4 regions of the Kitasatospora sp. NPDC038210 genome follow, and region 3 is predicted to be linked to each of the others. Evidence: riboswitches for the same ligand, from Rfam matches in the RefSeq annotation. Region 3 holds a riboswitch; each other region holds the start of a gene.

Region 1 (6,916 bases), on a different contig from region 3:
GGCCGCCTCGCCGACGGCGTAGCTGGCCGAGAGCGGCACCACGGCGCCGGCCAGGGCGGAGGCCCCGATCAGACCGAAGGCGAACAGCAGCTCGGCGCCGTGCCCGGCGACCGGCTTCAGGGCCTCGGCGGCCTGCGCGGCGGACTCCAGGGGGCCGCTGCCGCCGATCGCCGAGGCGGTGGCGATGATGATGGTCAGGCTGATCACGCAGGCGAACACGGCGCCGAGCACGGCGTCGGCCCGGATCAGCTTGTAGTCGGCGGGCTTGGCACCGCGGTCGACGACCCCGGCGGCGGCGTAGAACTGCATGTAGGGGCTGACGGTGGTGCCGATCAGCGCGACGGCCAGCAGGATGAAGTCCTTGCCGGGCTCCAGGTGTGGGACGACCAGGTGCTCGCCCACCCGCCCCCAGTCGGGGCTGCCGAGCACCATGGCGACGGGGTAGGCGAAGAACGCCAATGACATGATCAGGAAGATGCGCTCGGCCCACTTGTAGGAGCCGAACAGCACCAGCGACCAGAGCAGCACGGCGGCGGGCGGGACGACCGCCCACTTGGGCACGCCGAGCAGCTCGAACGCCGCGCCGATCCCGGCGAACTCGCTGACCACCAGGCCGGTGTTGGCCAGCAGCAGGCAGAACACCGCCAGGGCGGTCAGGCGCAGGCTGAACTGCTCGCGGATCAGCGCGCCCAGCCCCTTGCCGGTGTGGGCGCCGAGGCGGACCGCCATCTCCTGCACCATCACCAGGGCGACGGTGACCAGCACCATGAAGAACAGCGTGCCGTACGTGAACTGGGAGCCGGCGCTGGCGTACGTCGCGATGCCGGCGGCGTCGTTGCCCGCGTTGGCGGCGACCAGGCCGGGGCCGGCGATCATCGCGACGGCGGCCAGCCGGCGGATGCCCCGGCGGCGGGCCGGGGCGGACGGCGCCGGGGCCGGGTGCGCGCCGTCCGGCCGGGTGCCGCCGTTCGGCCGGGTGCCGCCGTCCGGGCGGGTGTCGAGGTCGCGGGTCACTTGAGGAGCCTCCGGAAGTGCAGGCGCCCGCGCTCGGGCAGCAGCGTGTCGAGGATGTCGTCGGCCAGGACGCGGCCGAGCGGGCGGCCGGTGTGGTCGACCACCAGCAGCGAGGTGGCCCGGGCCGCGATCAGGCGATCCGCGGCCTCGGCGAGCCGGGTGTCGGGCGGGACGGTCACCGGCGGGCCGAACTGGGCCAGCCAGGCCACCAGATCGGCGACCACCGTGGTGTCCTCCGCGACGGCCAGGTCGAACAGGGGGAGGTCGCCGAGCAGTCGGCCGTCGTCGTCCAGCACGGCCACCGCGTCGATGTCGGTGCGGTGGTCGGCCTGCGCGGCGAGCTCCGCCCGTACCCGGGCGACGGTGTGCGCGGGGCGGGCGGTGACCAGCAGGGTGGTCATCGCGCCGCCCGCGGTGCCCTCGCGGTGGGTGAGCAGGGCGCGCAGCTCGGCGGCCCCCGGGGCGGTCATCCGGGCGAGCAGGTTCTCGCGCTCGCCGGGGTCGAGGTCGCGCAGGGCGTCGGCGGCCTCGTCGGGCTCCATCTCGTCGACCAGCCGGGCGGCGTGCTCGGGCGGGGCCTCGCGGAGCAGGTTCTCCAGCTCGGCGGGCTCCATCTCCTCCAGGGCGTCGGCGGCCTGCTCGGGCTCCAACCAGCCGAGCAGCTGCTGGCGTTCGTGGCGGCCGAGGTCCTCCAGGATGTCGGCGAGGTCGGCCGGGCGCAGCCGGTGCAGCGCGGAACGGGAGGCGCGCAGCCGCACCTCGGCGGGCCCGTGGGTGGCCTGCTCGCCGAACGGTGCGACGGACTGCCAGTCCAGGACGCGCTCCGGGGTCGGGCGGACCTGCCAGCGGCGCGGGCCGAGGCGGCGCAGCAGGGTGGGCAGGGAGACGTCGACGCCGACCAGGACGGTGCGGGCCGCCAGCGGGGCCAGGTAGAGGTCGGCGGCGCGGGTGACCTGCACGCCGTCGACGTCGACGAGTTGATGGTCCAGCACGTCGCGGGCGAGCAGCACCTCACCCGGCCTGCGGTTGAACTCCCGGAGGTCCACCCGGGCGGTGCGCAGCCGTACCCGGCCGGTCAGGATCCGGTCGACGGCGTCGGCGGCGATGAAGGCGCGGCGGCGGCCTATCCGGATGATCAGGCCGGTGACGGGCGGGTAGGGCTCCGGCCCGTAGAGCCGGGCGACCACGTCGACGACCCGGCCCATCTCCTCGCCGGCCTGGTTGGCGACCGGGCCGCCGATCAGCCCGGCGAGCGAGACCAGGGAGGAACGCACGGCCCGGGAGACCGTGGTGCGGTGCTCGGCGTCGACCGTGCGGTCGCGCAGCCGGGCCGTGGCGGACGTGAACAGGGTGGTGGCAGCCACGAGGAAGGACCCCCTCGCCCCGGACGGTTCGGGGCATGCGGGCCGCCCGACGGGCACGCCACCGCGCGCCCCGACCGCACGGGCGGTTCCGGGCGCACGCCGAGGCGTCCCGCGCGGGGCGGGAGGGCAGGGCGGGGCCGGACCGGGTCGGTCAGGGCAGGAGGGGGCGCCTCGGACGGCGGAAGGACGGCGAGGACAGCGCGGGAATGGGCCGACTATGGCCAGGACTTCCGTCCATCACGCCTCCCTCCCGATCTCGGCCGCGCATCGGCGTCGCGGCGGCACGGCAGGGGGAGACCGGCGTCACCGCCGGGTGCACCCCCACTCGTCAGAGCTTTGGCACTCCACGGCGTGTCCCTGGTCGCGAGCGACGGGAAGCCACTTGGGGTCACCCCTTGGGCCGGGGAGACCTGTCCTGATCCGGAGCGTCTCTCGACGGGTGGGATCAGTGGCCTGTGTCCGTGAAGACGCCTCACCGAACGAGGTGTCTGTATGAATCGGCCCCAGGATAGGCCCCCGCCGCGCGTCCGGCGAAACCCTTGACCGGACCTTGACCCCGCGCTGACCTGCGGGGGAGCCGCCGGGCGCGGCCCGGGGCCCGGTTCCGGACGGTTCCGTGCGCGGGCGCACCGGTCCGTGACGGGGTCTCATCATCCGGACGCCCGACGGGATTTGTGCGCCCGCCCCGGCGGTTTGCCCCTAAGCTGACCGGGCAGCTGGTTCGCCCTGTCCACCAGGCAGGCGCGTCGCAAGAGGGAACCCGGTGGGAATCCGGGACTGCCCCGCAGCGGTGAGCGGGAACGACCGCCGTCATACGCACTGGGCCCGGGAGGGCCTGGGAAGCGACGGCCAGTAGGTGTCCGCCCTTCACAGGGTGGGTGTGCCCGCGAGTCCGAAGACCTGCCCGCTGCCCGCCCGCGGACCATCCGCGCGCGGCCATCCGGTGACCTCGTGGGCGGGTCGGCGACCATACCGGGCAGATCGGGCCGTGCGTTGCGCGGCGGCCGCTGCCCGGTTCGTCATCCCTTCGCGCCCTCGTGCCGTCCCCGGGCACCCGAGGAGCAAGACTCGCGAAGGAGAGTCCCTTGACCACGAAGTCCGCAGCCGCGGCGACCCTCGCCACCGCGTACGGCTACCCCCGCCAGGGCCGGGGCCGGGAGCTCAAGAAGGCCGTCGAGGGGTACTGGAAGGGCGCGGTCACCGCCGGGGCGCTGCTGGCCACGGCCGCCGACCTGCGCCGGGGGAACTGGCAGCAGCTCGCCGATGCCGGCATCGAGGAGGTCCCGACCGGTGACTTCTCGCTCTACGACCACGTGCTGGACACCACGGTCGCCGTCGGCGCGATCCCGGCCCGGCACCGGGACGCGGTCGAGGCCGACGCGCTGGCCGGGTACTTCGCCATGGCGCGCGGCACCCAGGATGTCGCTCCGCTGGAGATGACCAAGTGGTTCGACACCAACTACCACTACCTGGTACCGGAGTTGGGGCCGGGCACGGTCTTCGTGGCGAACCCGGCCAAGGCCGTCGGCGAACTGGCCGAGGCGCTGGCGCTCGGCCACGAGGCCCGGCCGGTCCTGGTCGGCCCGGTCACCTACCTGCTGCTCGCCAAGCCCGCGCCCGGCGTCGCCGCCGACTTCCAGCCGATCAGCCTGCTGGACCGGCTGCTGCCCGTCTATGCGCAGCTGCTCGCCGACCTCAAGGCGGCCGGTGCCGAGTGGGTGCAGTTGGACGAGCCGGCGCTGGTACAGGACCGCACCCCGGCCGAGTTGAACGCCGCCGCCCGTGCCTACCGCGAGCTGGGCGGCCTCACCGACCGGCCGAAGCTCCTGGTGGCGAGCTACTTCGACCGCCTCGGCGACGCCCTGCCCGTGCTCGCCAAGGCCCCGGTCGAGGGCCTGGCGCTGGACTTCACCGGGACCGCCGCCGGCAACCTGGACGACCTCGCCGCCGCCGGCGGCCTGCCCGGCAAGCGGCTGGTCGCGGGCGTGGTCGACGGGCGCAACGTCTGGATCAACGACCTGGAGAAGTCGCTGGCCACCCTGGCGACCCTGCTCGGGCTCGCCGACCGCGTCGACGTCGCGCCGTCCTGCTCGCTGCTGCACGTGCCGATCGACGCCACCGCCGAGCGGGACATCGACCCGCAGATCGCCCGCTGGCTCGCCTTCGCCAAGCAGAAGGCCGCCGAGGTGGCGCTGCTGGCCCGCGGCCTGCGCGAGGGCGCCGGCGCGATCACCGCCCGACTCGCCGCCAACCGCGCCGACCTGGCCACCCGCGCCGGCTCCCCGATCACCCGCGACCCGGCCGTCCGTGCCCGGGCCGCCGCCGTCGGCGCGGCCGACACCCGCCGCGCCCAGCCCTACCCCGTGCGGGCCGCCGCCCAGCGCGCCCGGCTCGGCCTGCCGCTGCTGCCCACCACCACGATCGGCTCCTTCCCGCAGACCACCGAACTGCGCCTCGCCCGGGCCGATCTGACGGCGGGCCGGATCGACGCGGCCGCGTACCGGGAGCGGATGGAGGCCGAGGTCCGCGAGGTCATCGCCTACCAGGAGAAGGCCGGCCTCGACGTCCTCGTCCACGGCGAGCCCGAGCGCAACGACATGGTGCAGTACTTCGCCGAGCAGCTCACCGGCTACCTCGCCACCCGGCACGGCTGGGTGCAGTCCTACGGCACCCGTTACGTGCGCCCGCCGGTCCTCGCCGGGGACATCTCCCGACCGCACCCGATGACCGTCGACTGGTTCGGCTACGCGCAGGGCCTGACCGACCGCCCGGTCAAGGGCATGCTCACCGGCCCGGTCACCATGCTCGCCTGGTCCTTCGTCCGCGACGACCAGCCGCTCGCCGACACCGCCCGCCAGGTCGCCCTCGCGCTGCGCGACGAGGTCACCGACCTGGAGGCCGTCGGCGCCGCCGTAGTCCAGGTCGACGAGCCCGCCCTGCGCGAGACCCTCCCGCTGCGGGCCGCCGACCGCCCGGCGTACCTGGACTGGGCCACCGAGGCCTTCCGCCTCGCCACCTCCGGCGTTCGCGCCGACACCCAGGTCCACACCCACATGTGCTACGCCGAGTTCGGCGCGATCATGACGGCGATCGACGAGCTCGACGCGGACGTCATCTCCCTGGAGGCGACCCGCTCCCGCATGGAGGTCGCCGGGGAGCTGGCCGGGGCCGGGTACCCGCGCGAGGTCGGGCCCGGGGTGTGGGACATCCACTCCCCGCGCGTGCCGAGCACCGACGAGGTCGTGTCCCTGCTGCGCGCAGGGCTCGCGGCCATTCCGGCCGAGCGCCTCTGGGTGAACCCCGACTGCGGTCTGAAGACCCGTGGGTGGACCGAGACCCGCGCCTCCCTGGACAGCCTGGTCGCTGCGGCCCGCAGGCTGCGCGAGGACATCGCCGACTGACCGTCCGCCGGGGAGCCGCAGGTCGCGCGCCCGTAGCCGCGCGCCCGCAGCCGGCGGCTCACGGCCCCGGCGGACCTTCCGTCGGGGCCCCCGACCGGGCGAACCCCCGTGCGTCCGAAAGCCGGTCAGCGGGCGCCGATCACACCGCCGTCCTCGGCTGCGGCTCGGGGCTTGTGGGCGACGAAGGTCAACCGTCCCCCCACCCCGATGGTCAGGTCCTCGAAGCCCAGCGTCTGCAACCGCGTCAGGAAGGCGGCCGGCTCCACCGGGTTGTAGGTGTCGCCCTCGTGGAAGTGGTGCAACCCGTCGCCGGGCAGGCTGTCCGAGCCCACCAGCACGCCGCCGGGGCGCAGCACCCGCAGGACCTCGGCGAGCAGCCGGTCCTGCAGTGCCCGGGCGGGGACGTGGTGCAGCATCGTGAAGCAGGCCACCGAGTCGAAGGTGTCGTCGGCGAAGGACAGCGCGGTGGCGTCGCCGTGCAGGACCTCGACGTTGGTGCCGGCGAAGCGGGCCGCGAGGGCCTCGGCGGCGGGCTGCTCGTACTCGACGGCGACGAGCCGTTCGACGCGGTGCCGCAGCCAGTCGGTGGCCGCACCGGGGCCGGGGCCGACCTCCAGCATCACCGTGCCCAACTCGGCCCCGGCCGTCACCGTGGGCAACACCGAGGTCTGCAACGTCCGGGCCCATTCGGGGCTGGTGCACACCCGTGCGTGGTTGAGGTTCATGCCCCAGAGGCTAGGAAAGGACGCGGGTGGGGCACCACCGCGTACGCTCCCAGATCATGTCGCCAAACGGACAACCTCCGGCCGGTCCACCGGGCACCGTGGACCAGGTGGCCGCCGCGATCGTGGTGCGTGCCTACGACCTGGCGCCGGGCAACCGGTTCGGCACCCACCGGCACGACACCCACCAGGTCGTCTGGGCCCGCAACGGTGTGCTGACCGTGTCGACCGAGGACGGCGAGTGGATCCTGCCGCCGACCCGGGCGCTGTGGATCCCGGCCGGCACCGCGCACCAGACCGCCGCCCTGGCGAGCACCGCCATGCGCAGCCTGAACATCACCCGGGGGCCCGGGCTGCCCGGCTGGTCACTGCCCCAGCCGGTGGCGGTGGGTCCGCTGGTCGCCGTCCTGATCGA
Region 2 (6,916 bases), on a different contig from region 3:
CAGTTCCAGCGCCTCGTGCAGCCGCCCCGGGTGCAGCGGCCGGCGGCGTTCCCACACCAGGGTGGTGACGCCCGCCTCGTCCCGCTGCTGCGGCAGCAGCGCGATCGCCGGGTTGACCCGGTCGCGGGCGGCGGCGACGTCGAACCCGCCGAGCGCGGCCCGGGTGAGGGTGCCGGTGCCGAGCCGGACGACCCTGGCGGTGGCGTGGAGCTGGCGCAGCAGCGCGAGCCCCGGCGCGTGCGCCGTGGCGCGCGGGACGGCGAGGGTGGTGGCGTACTCGATCTGATGGGCGAGCGCCTCCGCGCGGGTCCGCCCGTCCCGCCCGGCGGTGTGCTCGCCGTGGTCCACCAGGTCGTCGGGGACGGACAGTTCGCCGATCAGCCGGTCCGGGTCGACCGCGGTGACCACGCCCGCGAGTTCGACGACGTCCGCGAGCTGCCGGCCGTCCGACTCCCCTCCGGCGATCACCTCCACGGCCGGGTGCGGGTCGCTGCCGCCCCACAGTTCGACGATCGCGAGCCCGTGCCGACCCTCGTCGGCGATCTCCAGCAGCCGGGGCAGGAGGTCCTCGCGCAGGGCGCAGCACGGGCAGTCGTTCGTCAGCGGCACGTCGTCCACGTCGAACGCCCCTCCGGCGTCGCGCAGTTCGCGGTGGACGAGGCCGAGCGAGGCGTCCCGCAGATCGTGCCGAAGCACCACCGCGTCCACTGCGGCGGCGGCCAGTTCCCCGACGGCGGCGCGGCGTTCGTCGGCGTGCAGACCGGCGACGACGACCACCGGCAGCTTGATCCCGTCCGGGTCGGCCGTCATGCCGCTCACCAGCTGGCCTTGCGGACGCCCGGCAGGTGACCGGCGTGGGCGTGCGTGCGGAGGTTGACCCGGGAGAGGCCGAAGGCGCGCAGGTAGCCGCGGGGGCGGCCGTCCACGGCGTCACGGTTGCGGATCCGGGTGGCACTGGCGTCGCGCGGCTGGCGGGCGAGTTCGGTCTGCGCGGCGGCACGCTCGGCGGGGTCGGTGCCGGGCCGGGCGATGATCCGCTTCAGTTCGGCCCGGCGCTCTGCGTAGCGGGCGACGACGGCGCGTCGCCGTCCGTTCTTGGCGATCTTGCTCTGCTTGGCCATCAGACCTTCTCCCCCCGGGCCCGGATGCGGGCGACGGCGGCCTCGATGCCGATCGCGTCGACGGTGCGGATGCCCTTGGCGCTCAGCACGAGCCGGACGTACCGGCCCTCGCTGGGCAGCCAGTAGCGCTTGCGCTGGATGTTGGGGTCGAAGCGGCGGGGGGTGCGGCGGTGCGAGTGCGAGATCGCGTTGCCGAAGCCGGGTCGGCGGCCGGTGAGTCGGCAGTGGGCAGACATGGGTGCTCCTTGCTCCCTGGCGCTCGGGAATGGGCAGGACGGAGCTCACGTTACACCAGATGAAAATGACATCCATTTCTGTGTACGGTTTCGGCCCGGCACCCCGGACACCCGCACCACGACCCCAGGAGGACACCCCGTGGCCCGCAGCGAACTGCGTCCCGTCATCAAGCTCCGTTCCGCCGCCGGCACCGGCTTCACGTACGTGAGCCGCAAGAACCGCCGCAACGACCCGGACCGGATGGTCCTGCGCAAGTACGACCCGGTCGCGGGCCGGCACGTCGACTTCCGCGAGGAGCGCTGAGCACCCCCGCACCCGAACCTGAACCCGCACCCGTACCCGACCGGCCGACCGACCGACCCCCGAGAGGAACCCCGCCATGAAGCCCGGAATCCACCCCGCCTACCGCCCGGTCGTCTTCCGCGACAAGGTCGGCGGCCTCGCCTTCCTGACCCGGTCGACGGTCACCGGCGACCGCACCGTCGTCCGGGAGGACGGCAACACCCACCCGGTGATCGACGTCGAGATCTCCTCTGCGAGCCACCCCTTCCACACCGGCCAGTCCCGCGTGCTCGTCACCGCGGGGCGGGTCGAGCGCTTCCGCCGGCGGTACGGCGACCGGCACTGACGGCGACCGGCGGCCGGCACCCAGGGCGACCGGCACCGAGAACGCCGCAACGGCGCCTCCCGGACGGGGAGGCGCCGTTGCGGCATGCGAAGCAGGGGGCCGCGACCGGGGCGGCGCCGGGGATCAGCGCGGTGGCGGCACCGAGACCACCATGGTCAGCGCCAGCGTCCGCTCTCCCGCATTGCGGTAGACGTGCGGGTACGAGGCGTCGAAGGAGACCGTGCCGCCGACCGGCACCGGGTGCTCGCGCTCGTCGTGCACCAGGGTCAGCTCGCCCTCGTCGACCCGGACGATCTCCACCGTCCCGGCCGGGTGCGGCTCCGAGGAGTACTCCTCGCCCGGCTCCATCCGCCAGCTCCACAGCTCCAGCGGGCCGGGCGCCTCGATCCCGTGCAGCAGGGTGCCGGTGCCGCCGGACGGCCCGGCCCACAGCGGCACGGCCTGGTCGGCCGGCACGATCCGGACGTCCGGCCCCTTCTCGTAGTCGAGCATCGTGGCGACCGAGACGCCCAGCGCGTCGCCGAGCCGGACGACGGTGGCCACGCTCGGGTTGGTACGGCCCTGCTCGATCTGCACGATCATGCCGCGGCTCACCCCGGAGCGGGCGGCGAGGGCGTCCAGGGTGTGACCGCGCTCGGTGCGCAGCCGCTTGAGGTTCCGGGCGAGGGCCCGGGAGACGAGGTCGGGGTCCGGCACGCGGTCAGTCCTCCGGTGTGTCCACTGGTCGTGACAGTGCGAAATAGTGTTCGGCAAGTTCAGTTTGTTGCACTACGCTGCCAAACCTCGGCAACGAGTCCACCCGACTGTACTTCGGAGTGCATTGTGCTGTCCTTGAGTCCCTCCGCGCCCGGCGGACCCACCATCCCGGGCAACCTCCTGCGGCCCGGGGCCCGCCCGTGACCGCCCTGCTCGCGCTCTCCGCCAGCCTGCTCTGGGGCGTCGCCGACTTCGGCGGCGGCGCACTCGCCCGGCGGCTGCCCGCGCTCGCCGTGGTGGTCGCCTCCCAGGCGGCGGCCGCCGCCGTACTGCTGGCCGCCGTCCTCGCCACCGGCAGCTGGGCCGACGCCTCCCCCGCCCTCTGGTACGCGGTCGCCGCCGGGGTGATCGGCCCGTTCGCGGTCCTCGCCTTCTACCGCGCGCTCGCCCTCGGCCCGATGGGCGTGGTCTCGCCGCTGACCACCGTCGCCGTCCTGGTGCCCGTCGGCGTCGGCCTGGCCCTCGGCGACCGCCCGGGCCCCGGCCGGATCGCCGGGATCGCCGTCGCGGTGGCCGGCGTGGTGCTCGCCTCCGGGCCCGAGCGCGGCGGCCGGGCCGCCGCCCGCAGCACCCTGCTGCTCACCCTGGGTGCGGCCCTCGGCTTCGGCACGGTGATGGCCCTGATCGCGCACGCCTCGGCGGACGGCGGCCTGCTGCTGGTGCTGTGCGTCCAACGGCTGTGCAACGTCGCCGTCGGCGGCACCGTCCTGGTGGCCGGCCTGCGCCGCTCCGGGGATGCGGCCGGCCTGCTGCCGGGACTGCGGGCCCGGCTGCCGCTGCTCACCGCGGTCGGGCTCGCCGACGTCGTCGCCAACGCCGTCTTCGCGATGGCCTCGCACCGCGGCTCGGCCACCGTGGCCGCCGTCCTCTCCTCGCTCTACCCCGTGGTCACCGCGCTGATGGCACGCGGGGTGTTCAAGGAGCGGCTGCGCCCGGTCCAGGTGGTCGGCGCCGGGCTCGCCGTCGCGGGAACGCTGCTGCTCGCGGCCGCATGAGAGGTGCTCATGACGCTGCCCCATGAGCCGCGCTCATGGGGCAGTGGGATGAGCCGCGCTCATGCCCCGACGCCATGAGTCGACCTCATGCCCCCGGCCGCCATGAGCCGACCTCATGGGACCCCATGAGCCGCGCTCATGCCCGACCCCATGAGCCGCGCTCATGCCCGACGTCATGAGCCGCGCTCATGCCCCCGGGCTCGGACCCGTCACGAGCCCTCGGGCGCCCAGCGCTTCTCGACCCGGGCGAGCTTCCAGTACCCGATCGCCAGCGCCCAGACCACCACGAACAGCCCGGCGATCGCGTAGCCGACGTTGTCCAGCGAGATGTCCGCGATCCAGCCGCTCACCGGGTCGGTGAGGTCGAACTTCTCGTGCAGCACACCGACCAGCTCGATGGTGCCGATGATGAAGGCCACCGCGATCGACAGCCCGGTGATGGTCAGGTTGTAGTACACCTTGCGCACCGGGTTGGCGAAGGCCCACTGGTACGCGAAGTTCATGAACGTCCCGTCCAGGGTGTCGAACAGGCTCATCCCGGCCGCGAACAGCAGCGGCAGGCAGACGATCGCGTACCAGGGCAGTCCGGCGGCCGCACCCGAGCCGGCCATCACCATCAGGGTGACCTCGGTCGCGGTGTCGAAGCCCAGGCCCAGCACCATGCCGACCGGGAACATCTGCCCCGGCCGGGTGATCGACCGGGTGGCCCGGTTCAGCACCCGGGCCATGAAGCCGCGCGAGTCGAGGTGCGCCTCCAGCTCCGCCTCGTCGTACTGCCCGGCGCGCATCGCCCGGAACACCTTGAGGATCCCGAGCAGCGCCGCCAGGTTGAGCGCCCCGATCAGGTACAGGAACGCGCCGGAGGCCGTCGTCCCGACCACCCCGAGCCACTTGTGGGTGGTCGACTCGTCGTCCATCAGCGTGTTCGCCAGCTGCGCGCCGCCCGCCACCAGGGCGGCCATGATGACCACCATCGAGGAGTGCCCGAGGGCGAACCAGAAGCCCACCGAGACCGGCCGCTTGCCGTCCGCCATCAGCTTGCGGGTGGTGTTGTCGATCACCGCGATGTGGTCGGCGTCGAAGGCGTGCCGCATCCCGAGGGTGTACGCGGTGATACCCAGGCCCACCCCGAAGACCTGGGTACCGACCGCGTACCGCTCGGGTGCCACCAGAAAAATGAGCGTCCCGAAGGCCACCACGTGCATGGCCAGGATCACGCCCATCAGCCCGGCCGTGCGGACGGTGTCCTCGCGCCGCCACCGGAAGGTGGGCAGTACGGAGGGAGCCGCTGCGGCCTCCGCGGCGGCGGTTTCGGGCAGGGTCATCTGCGGATCACGCTCCAGCACCTCGTGGAATCACTTCGTGAGATGCCGCGGCCGGTCTCCTGGCTTACGGGACACGCCCGTACCCGCCTTCCCGGGTGCGCGAGGCGCCCAGTGACGTCGTGGGTACGGACGGCGCTCCCCCGCGGACGGGGGAACGGCCCGATCACAGTGGCGAGGGCCGCTCCGGACTCCGGACCCCTGAGGGTCCGTCACCGGTCTTCCCGAGCACCACGGCGGGCTACACGGTAGGGGCCCGGCCCCGACCCATGCAAGGCTGCGCACCTGCGCAGGTGTCCAGGATCACAGCCGCCCGCCTGCAAGAATGTCCGCATGCATCTCGTACCGGCCGACCGCGCGGGCCACCGCACCATCGACGGACACCGGGTCTGCGAGGCCATCGCCGCGATCGGTGACGCCGCGCACGTCCGGTCCTGGGCCGAGCGGTTCTCGCTGCTCGCCGACCCCGGACGGCTCGCCCTGCTGCTCGCCCTCCACCGGGCGGGCCCGCTCGCCGTCACCGACCTCGCGGTCGCCACCGGCATGCGCGACCCCGCCGTCTCCCAGGCCCTGCGGCTGCTCCGCACGGCCGGCGTGGTCACCGGCGACAAGGACGGACGAGTCGTGCGCTACCGGCTCGTCGACCAGGACATGCGCCCCCTCCTCGACGAGTGCGTCGCCGCCGAGCACCACGAGCCCACCGCCGCGGCCGGCTGACCGACACTCGGGAAACGCGGCCGCACCGGCACCCCGGGTGAGTACGATCATGGCGTGCCGTCCCACCCCCACGCCTGGCCCGCCGACCGCTGGAACACCCGACCGGTCAAGGCCCGCGTGCTGGCGGTCGCCCGCACCCTCACCTCCGCCACCCGGGTCCTGGACGTCCTCACCCTGCTGCACCCGGACGGGGTCGAGCGGTACTTCACCGTCAACCCCGGCTCCGCCTTCGCCGATCGCGCCCTGGACGAGTACCTGCACGGCTTGCCCGGCTTCACCCTGCTGGACTGGGAGGACGCCGTCCGGCACCGCTTCGACCTGGCCGTCTCCTGCGCCGTGCACTCCTCCATGCACCGCCTGGACGCCCGGCTCGTCGTGCTCCCGCACGGCGCCGGCTACAACCGCCTGGTCACCGAGTCCACCGGCGACACGGTCAGCGCCGCCGGCCTCTCCCGCAAGGAACTCACCCACCGCGGGCGGGTGTTCGTGGACGTCCTCGGCCTCTCCCACCCCGAGCAGCTGGACCGCCTGCGGGTCTCCTGCCCCGAGGCACTGGACGTCGCCCGGGTGGTCGGCGACCCCTGCTTCGACCGGATGCTGCGCAGCCTGCGCTCCCGCGACGCCTACCGCGCCGCGCTCGGCGCCGTCGACGGCCGGCGGCTCGTCGTCGTCAACTCCACGTGGAGCGAGCACTCGTTATTCGGCCGCCGCCCCGACCTGCCCCAGCGCCTGGTCCGCCGGCTGCCCGCCGACGAGTACGCCGTCGCCGTCGTCCTGCACCCCAACATCTGGAGCCGCCACGACCCCGAGGCCCTGCTCGACGCCGCCCGCCGGATGGGCCTGCGCCTGATCCCGCCGCACCAGGGCTGGCAGGCCGCCCTGGTCGCCGCCGACTGCCTGATCGGCGACCACGGCTCGGTCTCCGTCTACGGCGCCGCCCTGGAGCGGCCCACCGTGCTGGTCGCCACCGGCGCCGCCGAACTCGACCCGCGCTCCCCCGGCTACGCCTTCGGACAGGCCGCGCCCGTGCTCGACCCCGACGGCGACCTCGCCGCCCAGCTCGAACTGGCCCTGGGCAAGCGGGACCCGGCCGCCCTGCGCCCGCTCACCGACCGCTCGCTGAGCCGCCGCGGCCGCTCC
Region 3 (6,916 bases):
GATGGCCAGCAGCAGCGAGTTGCGCAGGCCGGTCTCGGCGATCCGGGCGCGCAGCGCGCTCCACCGGTCGGCCCACTGCGGGGCGGCCGTCGGGAAGTGGTCGATGTGCAGCTCGCCGCGGGCGGCGCGGGTCTCGCCGTACGCCTCGTGGCGGCCCAGCTGCTCGGCCAGGTCGGCGGAGCGCTCGTACGCGGTGAGCATGATGCGCTCGGCGATGAGCGTGGACAGCCGCGCGGCCTGCGCGGAGTCGAAGTCGATCCGCAGCTTGAAGAAGACGTCCTGGAGGCCCATCACGCCGAGGCCGACCGGGCGCCAGCGGGAGTTGGACGTCCCGGCCTCGGTGGTCGGGTAGAAGTTGATGTCCACCACGCGGTCGAGGAAGGTGACGGCGGTGCGGACGGTGGCGTCGAGGCGCTCCCAGTCCATCGCGCCGAGCAGGTCGTCCGCGGAGGCGCCGACGGCCACGTGCGCACCGAGGTTGACCGAACCCAGGTTGCAGACGGCGGTCTCGGAGTCGTCCGTGACCTCCAGGATCTCGGTGCACAGGTTGGAGGAGTGCACCGTGCGGCCCGGCAGCGCGGTCTGGTTGGCGGCGCGGTTGGAGGCGTCCTTGAAGGTCATCCAGCCGTTGCCGGTCTGCGCCAGGGTGCGCATCATGCGGGCGTAGAGGGTCTGCGCCGGGATGGTGCGGACGGCCTTGCCGGCCTGCTCGGCCTTGCGGTAGGCCTCGTCGAACTCCTCGCCCCACAGGTCGACCAGCTCGGGCACGTCGGCCGGGGAGAACAGCGACCAGTCCGCGTTGGCGTTGACCCGGCGCATGAACTCGTCCGGGATCCAGTGCGCCAGGTTGAGGTTGTGGGTGCGGCGGGCTTCCTCGCCGGTGTTGTCGCGGAGCTCCAGGAACTCCTCGATGTCGGCGTGCCAGGTCTCCAGGTAGACGCACGCGGCGCCCTTGCGGCGGCCGCCCTGGTTGACGGCGGCGACCGAGGAGTCGAGGGTGCGCAGGAACGGCACGATGCCGTTGGACTTGCCGTTGGTGCCGCGGATCAGGCTGCCGCGCGAGCGGATGCGCGAGTAGGACAGGCCGATGCCGCCGGCGTGCTTGGACAGGCGGGCGATCTGCGCGTAGCGGTTGTAGATCGAGTCCAGGTTGTCCAGCGGGGAGTCGAGCAGGTAGCAGCTCGACATCTGCGGGTGGCGGGTGCCGGAGTTGAAGAGCGTCGGCGAGGAGGTGAGGTACTCCAGGCGGCTCATCAGGCCGTACAGCTCGGCCACCTCGCGCACCGACTGCTCGTTGTCGCCGACCGCCAGGCCACAGGCGACGCGGAGCAGGAAGTGCTGCGGGGTCTCGACCACCTTGCGGGTGATCGGGTGGCGCAGCAGGTAGCGGGACTGCACGGTGCGCAGGCCGAAGTACTCGAAGCGGTCGTCGCCCGCGGCGTCGATCAGGGCGTCCAGCGCGGCGGCGTGCTTGGCGACGAAGTCCGCGGTGGTGTCGCCGATCAGGCCCTCGGCGTGGCCGACGGCGATCGAGGCGGAGAAGGACGTGGCGCCCTGGCTGTTCGCCTCGTCGACGATCTCCAGCGCGAGCAGGCGGGCGGCGAGCTTCGAGTACTGGGGGTCCTCGGCGATCATCGACGCGGCGGCGTCCACGGCCAGCCCGCGCAGCTCGGCGAAGTCCGAGCCGGCGTGGCGGCCGCGCAGCGCGGCGGCCGCGACATGGCCGGGGTCGACCTCGGGGAGGTCGACACTGCGGTCGGTGAGCAGCCGCAGCAGGGCGCCGCCGGGGTCGGAGACCTTCGGGTCGATGAAGGCGGTACCGGAGCCCTGGGCGGGCAGGGTGGCTGAGGCAGCGGTGGTCAAGGCGCTCTCTCCTGGCGGCGATCGGCGGCGGTGATCGGAGCCTCGGGCCGGTCGGGGCAGGGGAGCACGGCACGAACGCAAACGGCGTCGCGCGACGGTGTCTCCCCGGCCCGCCCGCGAGGCCCGGAGGGGTGGTGCTTGGTGCTGGCGCGGCCTCTGCGGGAGGGCCGTGGCGCACGCCGCCGGCAGGTACTCGGACTCGCGGGGACAGCTGCTCCAGCCGCCCGCACACCGCTGCGGGGCAGTCCCGGATTCGCACCGGGTTCCCCTGCATCGACAGCAGAAGCGAGCATACATGTAGTGCCGCTGCTCTGCGGCGGCACCATATGTTGTGCCTGTCGTGTCACCCGCGTGGGCGGGCCCGTCGGCCGGTCAGTGCTTGAGATAGACCTTGTACGTGCTCGAATCGCCGGTCGGCGAAGTGAATTGCGCCACCAGTCGGTACTGCCCGCCGGCCGCCAGCGCGGCGCTCAGGGCGCGGTCGGTGGCGCGCGGCGCGGTGCTGTCGAGGACGACCATCGTGAACCAGCCGTCGCGGATCGCGGCGACGCTCCCGTCGTCCCCGTGGTGCTGCACGCCGGCCGCGTCGCGGTACTCCGTGCCGGTGCGCGCGGAGACCCACTGCTCGGGCCTGCTGACCGCGCCGAGGTAGTACTCGGCGAGTCCGTCGACCTCGGTGAGGTAGCGCCCCTGGGGCACCGCGTGGGACCGCAGGACGGCCAGCAGGCGGCCGGAGTCGGGTCCGTTCTGGTACCGCAGGGCGGACTGCTCCAGGCCGAGGGCGAGCAGCGCGACCCAGACCAGGATGCCGAGCTGGGGGTGGCGGAAGTGGGCGCCGACCAGCCGGGTCAGGCCCACCCCGGCGAGCGGGGCGGCCAGCAGCATGCCGTAGGCGAGGTGGCGGAACAGCGCCCCGGAGGTGCCGGTCCACACGTGCGCGGCCGGGACGGCCAGGGCGGTGGCGGTCAGCACGGTGCCGAGCAGGGCGCGGTGGCCGCGCGAGGTGGGAACGGCCTCCTTCTCGGGCGCGTCGTGCTCGTTCATCTGCTCGCGGCGCGCGTAGGCGATCGTGCCGGCCACCGCGAGGACGGTGAACAGGCCGCTCCACTGGGCGGTGGAGAGCAGGACGGCTTCGGCCGAGCCGGGGGCGGTGCCGTGCGAGGGCGACCACCCGGCGATCTCGCCCAGCGTGCCGTACGGCAGCAGCAGGACGACGGTGCCGGCGGCCAGCAGCAGGGCGCGCAGGGCGGCCGGGCCGAACCGGCGGTGCGGACGGGCGGTGGCCAGCGCGAGGCCGACCAGGGCGGGCACGGCGAAGGCCGCGGAGTACGCGACGGCGCAGGCGAGTGCGGCGGCCGGGGCGGCGGTCAGGACCAGCGCCGGATGTCGCCGTGAGGTGAACACCGTGGCCCAGGCCGCGAGGGCGACCAGCAGCACGGCGAGGGACTCGGGGGCGGCGTAGAAGCCGACCACCACGGTGGACTGCAGGACGGCGTAGACGGCTATCGCGCAGATCGCGACCCGCTCGTTGAACAGCCGGCGGGTCAGCGAGTACAGCAGCACCGTGGTGACCAGCGCGAAGCCGAGGCTGAGCAGCCGGGTGCCCCAGATGCCGTTGGCGTCGGCGGCCGCGCCCGCCAGCGGCGGGTAGAGCCAGGGCGAGCCGTTGATCCGGTCGACCAGGTCGGTGGTGACCGGGGTGCCGTGCATCAGGTGGGCGAGCTGCTGGCGGCCGGCGACCATGGCGGCGGCCTCGTCGGGGTGCGCGGCGGCGAGCAGGCGCAGCGAGAGCGCGGCCTGGACGGCCAGGACGGCGCCGAGCAGGCCGCGGGCGATCCAGCGGCGGCGCGGGCTGGTGCCCGGGTCCCAGCCGATCGCGGGGACCTGCGGGATGGTGTACGGGGCCAGCTCGATGCCGTCGGGGTTGGCCACGGCGGTCGCGGTCGCCGCGGTGGCCGGTGCTGCGGTCGGCGCGGCGGTGTCCGTGCGGGGCCCGGGGACGGTCGGCTCCGACGCCGCGGCCCGGCGACGGGCGGCGCGGCCGGTCGCGGTGCCGGCGGGCTCGGTGCGCTCGGGCGTGGCGCGGTCGGGCGCGGGCCCATCGGGCGTGCTGCCGTCGTGCTCGCTTCCGCCGTGCCGGCTGCCGTGGGGCGCGGGCCCGTCGGGCACGGCGCCGCCGGGCGGTGCGTCGCCCTTCGGCGCGCGGCGGCGCGGGATGGGGGCGAACGGGTTGAAGTCGGAGTCAGTGCTCATCGGGGGTTCCGGATGTCGAAGCCGTAGCGGGGGTCGGACACGCGCTGCTTGAAGGCGGCGAGGGTGTCCGGGACCGCCTCGACCCGCCAGTCCGCCCGCTTGACGATGTTGAACCAGACGAAGCCGACGATGTCGTCGTGCGCCTCCAGCCCGGAGAACAGCTGGTCGATGTCGGCGCGTTGGCGCTTGCCCTGCTCGGAGGCGGTCTCGCTGATGAAGAAGGGCTTCTTGGAGAAGGTGCGGATCTCGGCCATGGTCGGCCCGTACAGGGTCTCGAAGGTCTTCGGCCCGCTCTTGGTGAAGTAGCCGGTCATGCCGGCCCAGTCGACGTAGGTGTCGCCGGGGTAGTACGGCGCCAGGCGGGTGTTGGGCGCGGGGTCGGTGATGTTGGGGCTCCACACCCAGATCACGTTGGTCGCGCCGGCCTGGTCGAAGATGTCGTGGACGTGGCGCCAGGCCGCGACGAAGTCCGCCGGGCTTGAGGCCTGGCGGCCCCACGGGTACCAGTCGCCGTTCATCTCGTGGGCGATGCTGACGGCGATCGGCAGGTTGAGCTTGGCGACGGCCTTGGCGACGCCGCGCACGTAGTCGTCGGTGTCCCCGGCCGCGATCGAGGCGAGCGAGTGGTCGTACGGCTCCCAGGCCATGTAGGGCAGCGCCCCGGCCTCGTAGATCCGCCGCACGCCGGCGGTGTCGAAGCCGCCCTTCCAGTGGGCGTAGTACTCCAGGACGTTGGGCTGCTTGCCGATCGTGGCGCTGTAGGGGCCCAGCGCGTCCATCGAGGCGGGGACGTCGGGCAGGGCGGCGCCGAGGTACTTGAGGCCGGGCTTGAGCAGCGGCGTGACGTCGTACGGGACGCCGGCCGGCAGGGCCTTGGGATTGGCGGCCCCGGTGGGGGCGGAGGCGGCACCGGCCGCGGCCGCGGCGCCGCCGGCCGCCTGGCCCGGGGCGGTGGTGGCGGCCGGGGCGGGCGGGGCGAAGCCCTTCTGCATCGCGAAGCCCGGGTCCTCCGGGCCGCAGGCGGTGAGGAACAGCAGGCCGGCCGTCAGCACCGGGAGCGCCAGCCGGCGCCGGAGCCGACCGGCCCGCCGGGGGTGTGCGGTCATGGCGATCACACTGCTTCCGTGGGGCGCGGCTGGACGAGGACCCGGCCCACGATGGTGGCGTAGAACAGGCCGGAGGCGAGGACGAGGGCGAAGTTCAGCGGGCCCATGGTGAGCATCCGCCAGATGCTCAGGAACACCCAGAGCAGGGCCGTCCCGCCGCCCCAGGCGATGACGGCGATCCAGAAGCGGCGGGTCTTGTTCTTCTTGGCGCCGCTGGAGCCGGTCGGCTGCCAGGCCATCCGGTTGCGGCGCACGATGTCCCAGATGGCGAAGACGTGCGCCCAGCCGTACATCATGCGGGCGGCCCAGGCCTCCAGCCGGTAGGGGTTGCGGTGCCAGAGCGGGAAGACGACCGTCGCGTAGAGCAGTCCGGGCAGCACCAGCGCGGTGTTCTGCCAGCGGATCAGGTCGGGCCGGGCGAGCAGCAGGACGATCGGGATGAGCGGCGAGACGACGGTGAACAGCGCGGTGTGGATGTAGTAGAAGAACCCGGAGAGGTAGCAGGCGCGGGTGACCGGCCGGAGCTTGGTGGTCCAGAACTTCTTGCTGCCGAGCAGGCTCATCGAGCCGGTGCACCAGCGGTACTGCTGGTTGAAGAAGCCGCCGACGTTGTCCGGGCAGACACCGGTGGCGAGCGCCACGGGTATGTACTGCAGGTCCCAGCCGAGGCGGCGCAGGTCGAAGCCGGTGTGCACGTCCTCGGAGTGGCCGATCAGCGTGGTGCCGCCGTTCTCCTCCAGCGCGGCGCGCCGGTAGACCGCGCAGCTGCCGACGCAGATGGCGCCGTCGTTGCGCTGCCGGGAGACCTGCACCGTCCGGTAGAACAGCTCCTGGACGGCGCCCGCGCCGCGCTCGATCCAGTTCTGCGAGTCCAGGATGCGGAAGAACTGCGGGGACTGGACGATGCCGAGGCGGGGGTCGGCCTCCATGTAGGGGAGCATCTCGTTCAGCAGGTCCGGCCGGGGCGCGAAGTCGGCGTCCAGGATGAGGATGTAGTCGCTGTCGGAGTTGCGGAAGCCGAACTGCAGGTTGCCGGCCTTCTTGAACCAGCCGAGCTTGTTCCGGGTGCCGTAGACGAACCCGAAGTCGACGGCCATCTGCGCGAGTTGCGGGCTGTTGCTGTCGTCGAGGACGTACGGGGTGACCTCGCCCGGGTAGTGGTCGCGCAGCCGGGCGACGTGCGTCCAGGTGTTGTGCAGCACCTCGATCGGCTCGCCGGCGACGGGCAGGAAGACGTCGACGGTCGGATGGCGCTCCGGCTGCCAGGACTTGACCAGGACGCGGTGCGCGGCGAGGTCGAAGGTCTGGTTGAAGCCGTGCACCCACCGGGAGATCAGGTAGTAGGCGATGGTGAAGGCGAGCGGCGGGACGAACACGAAGAACCAGGGCGTCGCGCTGAGCAGACCGATCTCGCTGGCCACCATGCAGCCGAAGCTGATGACGGAGAAGCAGGTCAGCACCCAGAGGTTGGTGCGCGCGTACAGGTACTTCTCGGTGTTGTCCGGGGGCTGGGGGAGCAGGCCCCACTGGTTGCGGGCGGCCGGGTCCCGTCGGCTCCGGCGTCGTGAGACGGGCGTTTGACCGCTGCCCGCGAGTCGCGTGCCCTCGGTGACAGTCACGTGCTCTACTCCCCCGAAGCCGTGTTGAGTCTGAACCTTCCCCGCACGGCGGCCGTTGTCGGTCGGTTCGCGGGG
Region 4 (6,916 bases), on a different contig from region 3:
GGAAGCCGAGCCGTTCGGCGTCGCGGCGGGCGGAGCCCGGCAGGTCGAGGACCGGCGAGTCGAGGATCAGGCCGCTGACGGCGTGGGCCCAGGTCGAGCGGGCCGCGGTCTGCAGGACCACCGTGGCGCCGACCGACCAGCCGTAGAGGATCACCCGGCTCGCGCCGTTGTCGAGCGCCAGCCGTACCGCCGCCTCGACGTCCCGCCACTCGGTCTCGCCGAAGTGGCTGTAACCGTCCGGGGAGGCCGGGGCTCCCTCGTCGCCGCGGTAGGTGACGGCGAGGACGGGCAGGCCGAAGCGGTCGAGGACGGGCAGCACCGGGAGGGTCTGCTGGCGGTCGGCCTCCGGGCCGTGGACGAGGATCACCCAGGTGCCGCGCTTGCCGTCGAGGTGCCAGGCGGGGAGCGCGCCGAGTTCCCCGTAGACGGAGGTGTCGGTGTAGGCGAGGCCGAGTGCCCGGGTGGGGTCGCCGAGGTGGACGCGGGGGGTGAAGCGGACCTCGGTGCCGGGGGTGAGCGTGCCCTGGTCGGCGCGGACCAGCCGACGGGTGACGCCCTGCTCGTCGCTGTGCAGGACGTCCTCCACGACGGCGTGGCCGTTGTCGCCCCACTCGACCGCCCAGCGGCCGGGGTGCAGGCTCTCCGGGCTGCGGGTGAAGGTGACCCGCCCGGCGCCGACGCTCCGGACCACGACCGGCCCGGACTCCCGGACGGCGGTGACCGGACGGACCGTCCGCTCGGAAGCCCGACGGCCGATCACCAGGACGACGGCCCCGGTTCCGACGGCGGCGGCCGCCACGACGGCAGCGGTTCCCCAGCGCATATCGTTCCCCGCTCTGTTGGTCTCGGACCGGACGGTGTTCGTGCACCAGTCCACCGGCGCACCGCCCGCGCGGCCACCGGGCTGACCCGTCCGGGGCACGGCCTCCGGGTCCGCAGCCGCCGTCGGAGGGCCGGCCGCCTCCCCCTTGTTACGCGGTCGGCCCGGTGGTGCCCGCGGTGTCGAGGAGGTGCCAGAAGCGGGGGGTGAGGGATCCGGCGGCCGGGGGCGGTGCGGTGCGGGTGGTGGCGCCCCAGTGGGTGGGGACGTGGTGCTCCTGGTGAAGGGCGGCGAGGGCGTCGGCGAGGGTGTCGGCGGGGGCGGGGACGATGCGGGCGAGGGCGCGGAGGTGGGGCTGCCAGCGGCCGGTGACGCACTGGCGGAGGAGGTGGTCGAGCGCCTCCCCGCGGCCGGTGGCCTCGACGAGTGAGGGCAGGCCGAGGCCGAGGACGTCGGCGAGGGCGCGGGTCTGTTCCTCGTCGCCCTCCCAGCGGTCGGTCAGTTCGGCCTGCCGGTAGGAGTCGAGGGTGGTGCCGGTGCGCTCGGCGACGGCCGCCTGGCCGAGCTCACGGGCGACGCGGTGGTCGCGCAACCGGACCGGGCGGGTGTCCATCAGCTGGACGGCGGGGCACCAGAGGGCGCGGGCGAGGGCGATGAACTCCGGTTCGCCGGGGCGCAGCTCGCCGCTCTCCCAGGCGAGGACGTGGGCGGGCAGCAGCCGTACGCCGTGCGCGGCCAGGCCCTCGGCGACCTGTTCGGGGGTGAGGCCGAGGGCGGCCCGGTGGGCGCGGGCGGCTGCGGGCGAGAACGGCACCGGGGGCGGGGCGGCGGGGGGCTTTCTGCGACGCATGCCACCGAACGCTAGGCGCGGACCACGGCGCGGCCCCAGCGACCGAACCCACGAAGCGGCCGACCCGGGGGCGGTGCCGCGCTGGGCGATCCCACAGCTCATCGGCCGCCGTCCCGTGTGACCAACCCCTCCGTGACCTCGGTTGACTCCCGGTTCGGCCGCGTGATGGGATCCTGGGGCCAATCGGAGGCATGGAGAGGAAGCCGGTGCGAGTCCGGCGCGGTCCCGCCACTGTCACCGGGGAGCACGCTCGGAAATCTCGCCACGGCGGGCCGTCAGAAGCCGCTGGAAGGCACCGGGAGTGCGTCCGACCCGGAAGCCAGGAGACTCTCGCCCCCGCTACGTCGATCCAGGGCGCGGACCCTGAGTGAGGACACGCACGCGATGCAGGCTGCCCCGCCCGGCCGGACTCCGAGCTGCCTTCCGCCGAGCCGCCTCCCGATGAGCCGCCTTCCGCTGGGCTCCCCCTCCGTGAGCTGTCCCTCCGTGAGCCGCCGTCCGGCGTGCGGCCGGTGACCGTCCGTCCTGCGGCCGGCCGCCGCTGGGGCCGCGCCGCCGCGTTCGCGGTGGGTGCCGTCGTGGGCTACGCCGCCGACGCCCGCTTCGCCGACCCGCGCCGGGGCCACCCGGTGGCCGTCTTCGGCAGCGCCGCCACCCGCCTGGAGCGGCGGCTGTGGCGCGACGACCGGGCGGCCGGGGCCGGGTACACGGCGCTGTGCGTGGGTACGGTCGCGGCGGGCGCGCTGGCCCTGGACCGTACCGTCGGCCGGCGACCGCTGGGCCGGGCCGCGCTCGCGGCGGCCGCGACCTGGACCGTGCTCGGCGGCACCTCGCTGACCCGGGAGGCCCGCGCCATCGGCCGCTCGCTGCAGCAGGGCGACCTGCGGGCCGCGCGGGAGCGGCTGCCGCACCTGTGCGGGCGCGACCCGAGCGCGCTGGACGAGCAGCAGATCGCCCGCGCGGTGGTCGAGTCGGTGGCCGAGAACACCGCCGACGCCGTGGTGAACGCCCTGGCCTGGGGCGCCCTGGCCGGCACGCCCGGGCTGCTGGCCTTCCGCGCGGTGAACACCCTGGACGCCATGGTGGGCCACCGCTCGCCGCGCCACGCCCGGTTCGGCTGGGCCTCGGCCCGGCTGGACGACGTGGCGGGCTGGCCCGGCGCCCGGCTGACGGCCCTGCTGACGGTGGCCGCCGCCCCGCAGCCGCGGACGGCCTGGCGGGTCTGGCGGCGCGACGGCTCCTCGCACCCGAGCCCGAACGCCGGCCAGGCGGAGTCGGCGTTCGCCGGCGCGGTGGGCGTGCGGCTGGGCGGGACCCTGCAGTACGGCGAGCGCGTCGAGCACCGGCCAGTACTGGGCGGGGAGCTGCGGCCGGTCACGGTCGACGACATCGAACGGGCCTGCACGCTCTCCCGGCGGGTGGGCGCGCTGGCGCTGGGTACGACGGTCGCGGGGCACGTCCTGCTGCGCGCGCTCCGTGGGAAGAGGGGAAGGGCATGACGAACGCGCTGCTGGTCGCCGGGACGACCTCGGACGCGGGCAAGAGCGTGGTCACCGCCGGCATCTGCCGCTGGCTGGCCCGCCAGGGCGTGCGGGTCGCGCCGTTCAAGGCACAGAACATGTCGTTGAACTCCTTCGTCACCGCCGACGGCGCCGAGATCGGACGCGCCCAGGCGATGCAGGCGCAGGCCGCCCGGGTGGAGCCGGAGGCGGCGATGAACCCGGTGCTGCTGAAGCCCGGCGCGGACGGTCGCAGCCAGGTGGTACTGCTGGGCAGGCCGGTCGCCGAGGTGGGCGCGCTGGACTACCGCGAGCGCAAGCCCGTCCTGCTGGAACGCGCCCTGGAGTGCCTGGCCGATCTGCGCAGCCGCTACGAGGTGGTCGTCTGCGAGGGCGCCGGATCGCCCGCCGAGATCAACCTGCGTGACCGCGACATCGCCAACATGGGCCTGGCCACGGCCGCCGGGCTGCCGGTGGTGGTGGTCGGGGACATCGACCGGGGCGGTGTGTTCGCGGCGATGTACGGCACGCTGGCGCTGCTGTCCGCGGAGGACCAGCGGCACGTGGCGGGCTGGTTCGTCAACAAGTTCCGCGGCGACGCGCGGCTGCTCGCGCCCGGCCTGGAGATGCTGCACGGGCTGACCGGCCGTCCGGTGCTGGGCACCCTGCCGATGCTGCCCGGGCTGTGGCTGGACGCCGAGGACTCGCTGGACCTGTCGACCGTGGTGGACCGGGTCGACGGGCGCGGCCCGCTCGGGGCGGACGTGCTGCGGGTGGCCGTGGTGCGCTTCCCCCGGCTGTCCAACTTCACCGACGTGGACGCGCTGGCGCAGGAGCCCGGCGTCCTGGTGCGCTGGGCCACCAGGCCGGAGGAGCTGGCCGACGCCGACCTGGTGGTGCTGCCCGGCACCCGGGCCACCGTGGCGGACCTCGCCTGGCTGCGCGAGCGCGGCCTCGAACCGGCGCTGAAGGCGCGCGCGGCGGCCGGGCTGCCGATCCTCGGGGTCTGCGGCGGCTACCAGATGCTGGCACGCGGGATCGTCGACGAGGTGGAGTCCAAGGCGGGCGCCGTCGACGGGCTCGGCCTGCTGCCGACGCAGGTGCGGTTCGGCGTCGAGAAGGTGCTGGCGCGGCCGGTCGGCGAGGCGTACGGCCGACGGGTCGTGGGCTACGAGATCCACCACGGGGTGGTGACCGTGGAGGGGGGCGACAGGTTCATCTCCGATGACCGGGGGCAGAGCCTGGACGGCTGCCGGGCGGGCTCGGTCTGGGGCACGACCTGGCACGGCGTGCTGGAGAACGACGGCTTCCGCCGCGAACTCCTGCGCGAGGTGGCCGACCTGGCCGGGCGGGCGTTCGTGCCGGCCCCGGACACCTCGTTCGCCGAGGCCCGCGAGGCCCGGCTGGACCGGCTGGGCGACCTGATCGAGGAACACGCGGACACCGACGCGCTGTGGAAGCTGATCGAGGGCGGGGTGCCGGCGGCCGGATCGCTGCCGTTCCTGGCGCCCGGGGCACCTGGGAGTGACGCATGACTGACGTCCGCTATCCGTTCACCGCGATCGTCGGCATGGCCGACCTGCGGCTCGGGCTGCTGCTGAACGCGGTCTCCCCCGCTGTGGGCGGCGTGCTGGTGCGCGGCGAGAAGGGCACCGCGAAGTCGACCATGGTGCGCGCGCTGGCCGGCCTGCTGCCGTCCATCGCCACCGTGGAGGGCTGCCGCTTCGCCTGCGACCCGGCCGCGCCCGACCCGCAGTGCCCGGACGGGCCGCACTCCGCCGCCGTGAGCCACGAACGGCCCTCCCAGCTGGTCGAGTTGCCGGTCGGCGTGGCCGAGGACCGGATCGTCGGCTCGCTGGACCTGGAGCGCGCCCTGGCCGAGGGCGTCAAGGCGTACGAGCCCGGACTGCTCGCGCGGGCGCACCGCGGCGTGCTGTACATCGACGAGGTGAACCTGCTCCAGGACCACGTGGTGGACCTGCTGCTGGACGCCGCCGCGATGGGCCGCTCGTACGTCGAGCGCGAGGGCGTGTCGGTGCGGCACGCGGCCCGCTTCCTGCTGGTCGGCACGATGAACCCGGAGGAGGGCGAGCTGCGGCCGCAGCTGCTCGACCGGTTCGGCCTGACCGTCGAGATCGCCGCCACCCGGGACCCGGCCGAGCGCGCCGAGGTGGTCCGGCGCCGGCTCGCGTACGACGCGGACCCAGCCGGCTTCGCCGCGCGGTTCGCCGAGGAGGAGCGGGCGCTCGCCGAACGCATCACCGCGGCCCGGGAGTTGCTCCCCAAGGTCGAGCTGACCGATGTGGCGCTGCGTCAGATCACCGCGGTGTGCGCCGCGTTCGAGGTGGACGGCCTGCGTGCCGACATCGTGATGGCCCGCACGGCCGTCGCGCTCGCCGCCTGGGACGGTCGCACCGAGGTGCTGGAGGAGGACGTCCGCCAGGCCGCCCGGCTGGCGCTGCCGCACCGGCGGCGCCGCAACCCCTTCGACGCTCCGGGGCTGGACGAGGAGCAGCTGGAGCGGACGCTGGAGGAGCACTCCCAGGGCGACGACGACCCGGAGCCCGAGGGCGACGGCCCGGGCCCGGAGGGCGGCCCCGACGGCGGCGGCCCGGACGGCGGTGGGGCGCCCGAGCCGTCCGCCGACGGCGCACCGGAGGCGCCCGCGGAGGACGGACCGGACGGCGCGGAACAACAGCCGCAGCAGCCCGTCCCGACCCAGCACCCCTCCCCCGCACGGGAGTCGGCGCCGGTCGCGGCCGGGGACCCGTACCGGACCAAGCTGTTCACCGTCCGCGGCACCGGCCACGGTGCCCAGGGCCGCCGCTCCCCCGCCGAGACCAACGGCGGCCACACCATCCGCGCCCGCCGCCCGCAGGGCGCGCTGGGCCGGCTCCACCTGACCGCGACCCTGCAGGCCGCCGCGCCGCACCAGGTGGTGCGCGGGCGCAGCGGCCGGGCGCTGGTGCTGCAGAAGGACGACTTCCGCGAACAGGTGCGTCAGGGGCGGGAGTCCAACCTGGTGCTGTTCGTGGTCGACGCCTCCGGATCGATGGCCGCCCGGCAGCGGATGACGGCCGTCAAGGGCGCCGTGCTGTCCCTGCTGATGGACGCCTACCAGCGGCGCGACAAGATCGGCATGATCACCTTCCGCGGCACCGGCGCCGAGCTGGCGCTGCCGCCGACCTCCTCCGTGGAGGTCGGCGCGGCCCGGCTGGAGTCGCTGCCCACCGGCGGGCGGACCCCGCTGGCCGAGGGGCTGCTGCGGGCCCACGAGGTGCTGCGGGTCGAGCGGCTGCGCGACCCGAGCCGCCGCCCGCTGCTGGTCGTGGTGACCGACGGCCGGGCCACCGGCGGGCGCGACGCGCTCGCCCGCTCCCACCGCGCGGCCGCGCTGTTCGCGGCGCAGGGCACGGCGAGCGTGGTGCTGGACTGCGAGTCCGGCCCGGTCCGGCTGGGCCTGGCCCGCACCCTGGCCGGGCAGCTCGGCGGCACCGCCGTCAGCCTGGACGAGCTGCGCGCCGAGGGCGTGGCCTCGCTCGTCCGCGAGAACCGTCCCACGACCGTCCGCGACAACCGCGCGACCACCCTGCGAAAGGCGGCCTGACCCATGCCCAAGGGCGTCCCCGAGAGCGTCCCCGACGACGGTCTGACGACCCGTCAGCGCCGCACGCTGCCGATCACCGCCGTGCACACCGGCCCCGGCAAGGGCAAGTCCACGGCCGCGTTCGGCATGGCGCTGCGGGC

The links. Region 3 has a riboswitch for cobalamin ahead of ACZ7KX_RS15165 (ribonucleoside-diphosphate reductase subunit alpha). Riboswitches for the same ligand answer to the same signal wherever they lie in the genome.
Region 1: it holds a riboswitch for cobalamin, as region 3 does, so the genes downstream of both, metE (5-methyltetrahydropteroyltriglutamate--homocysteine S-methyltransferase) here and ACZ7KX_RS15165 (ribonucleoside-diphosphate reductase subunit alpha) in region 3, are expected to answer to the same signal.
Region 2: it holds a riboswitch for cobalamin, as region 3 does, so the genes downstream of both, nicT (Nickel transporter NicT) here and ACZ7KX_RS15165 (ribonucleoside-diphosphate reductase subunit alpha) in region 3, are expected to answer to the same signal.
Region 4: it holds a riboswitch for cobalamin, as region 3 does, so the genes downstream of both, ACZ7KX_RS18385 (cobalamin biosynthesis protein) here and ACZ7KX_RS15165 (ribonucleoside-diphosphate reductase subunit alpha) in region 3, are expected to answer to the same signal.

Annotation. Positions count from the first base shown of each region.
Region 1 is NZ_JBVJYK010000010.1:303,023-309,938, reverse strand. It holds gene ACZ7KX_RS22205 (NRAMP family divalent metal transporter) at 1-1,014, opposite strand, end outside; gene ACZ7KX_RS22200 (magnesium transporter MgtE N-terminal domain-containing protein) at 1,011-2,378, opposite strand; M-box (ykoK) riboswitch at 2,691-2,869, opposite strand; cobalamin riboswitch at 3,079-3,300, shown strand; gene metE (5-methyltetrahydropteroyltriglutamate--homocysteine S-methyltransferase) at 3,464-5,779, shown strand; gene ACZ7KX_RS22190 (class I SAM-dependent methyltransferase) at 5,905-6,504, opposite strand; gene ACZ7KX_RS22185 (AraC family transcriptional regulator) at 6,561-6,916, shown strand, end outside.
Region 2 is NZ_JBVJYK010000014.1:36,048-42,963, forward strand. It holds gene ACZ7KX_RS26710 (CobW family GTP-binding protein) at 1-810, opposite strand, end outside; gene rpsN (30S ribosomal protein S14) at 816-1,121, opposite strand; gene rpmB (50S ribosomal protein L28) at 1,121-1,357, opposite strand; gene rpmG (50S ribosomal protein L33) at 1,497-1,661, shown strand; gene ACZ7KX_RS26730 (type B 50S ribosomal protein L31) at 1,738-1,986, shown strand; gene ACZ7KX_RS26735 (helix-turn-helix domain-containing protein) at 2,110-2,682, opposite strand; gene ACZ7KX_RS26740 (EamA family transporter) at 2,883-3,737, shown strand; gene nicT (Nickel transporter NicT) at 3,947-5,062, opposite strand; cobalamin riboswitch at 5,095-5,310, opposite strand; gene ACZ7KX_RS26750 (ArsR/SmtB family transcription factor) at 5,393-5,776, shown strand; gene ACZ7KX_RS26755 (hypothetical protein) at 5,831-6,916, shown strand, end outside.
Region 3 is NZ_JBVJYK010000006.1:247,467-254,382, reverse strand. It holds gene ACZ7KX_RS15165 (ribonucleoside-diphosphate reductase subunit alpha) at 1-1,839, opposite strand, end outside; cobalamin riboswitch at 2,031-2,162, opposite strand; gene ACZ7KX_RS15160 (glycosyltransferase family 39 protein) at 2,236-4,116, opposite strand; gene ACZ7KX_RS15155 (glycoside hydrolase family 26 protein) at 4,113-5,222, opposite strand; gene ACZ7KX_RS15150 (glycosyltransferase family 2 protein) at 5,228-6,646, opposite strand.
Region 4 is NZ_JBVJYK010000008.1:79,477-86,392, forward strand. It holds gene ACZ7KX_RS18375 (alpha/beta hydrolase family protein) at 1-823, opposite strand, end outside; gene ACZ7KX_RS18380 (helix-turn-helix domain-containing protein) at 972-1,670, opposite strand; cobalamin riboswitch at 1,867-2,000, shown strand; gene ACZ7KX_RS18385 (cobalamin biosynthesis protein) at 2,183-3,169, shown strand; gene ACZ7KX_RS18390 (cobyric acid synthase) at 3,166-4,704, shown strand; gene ACZ7KX_RS18395 (putative cobaltochelatase) at 4,701-6,776, shown strand; gene cobO (cob(I)yrinic acid a,c-diamide adenosyltransferase) at 6,780-6,916, shown strand, end outside.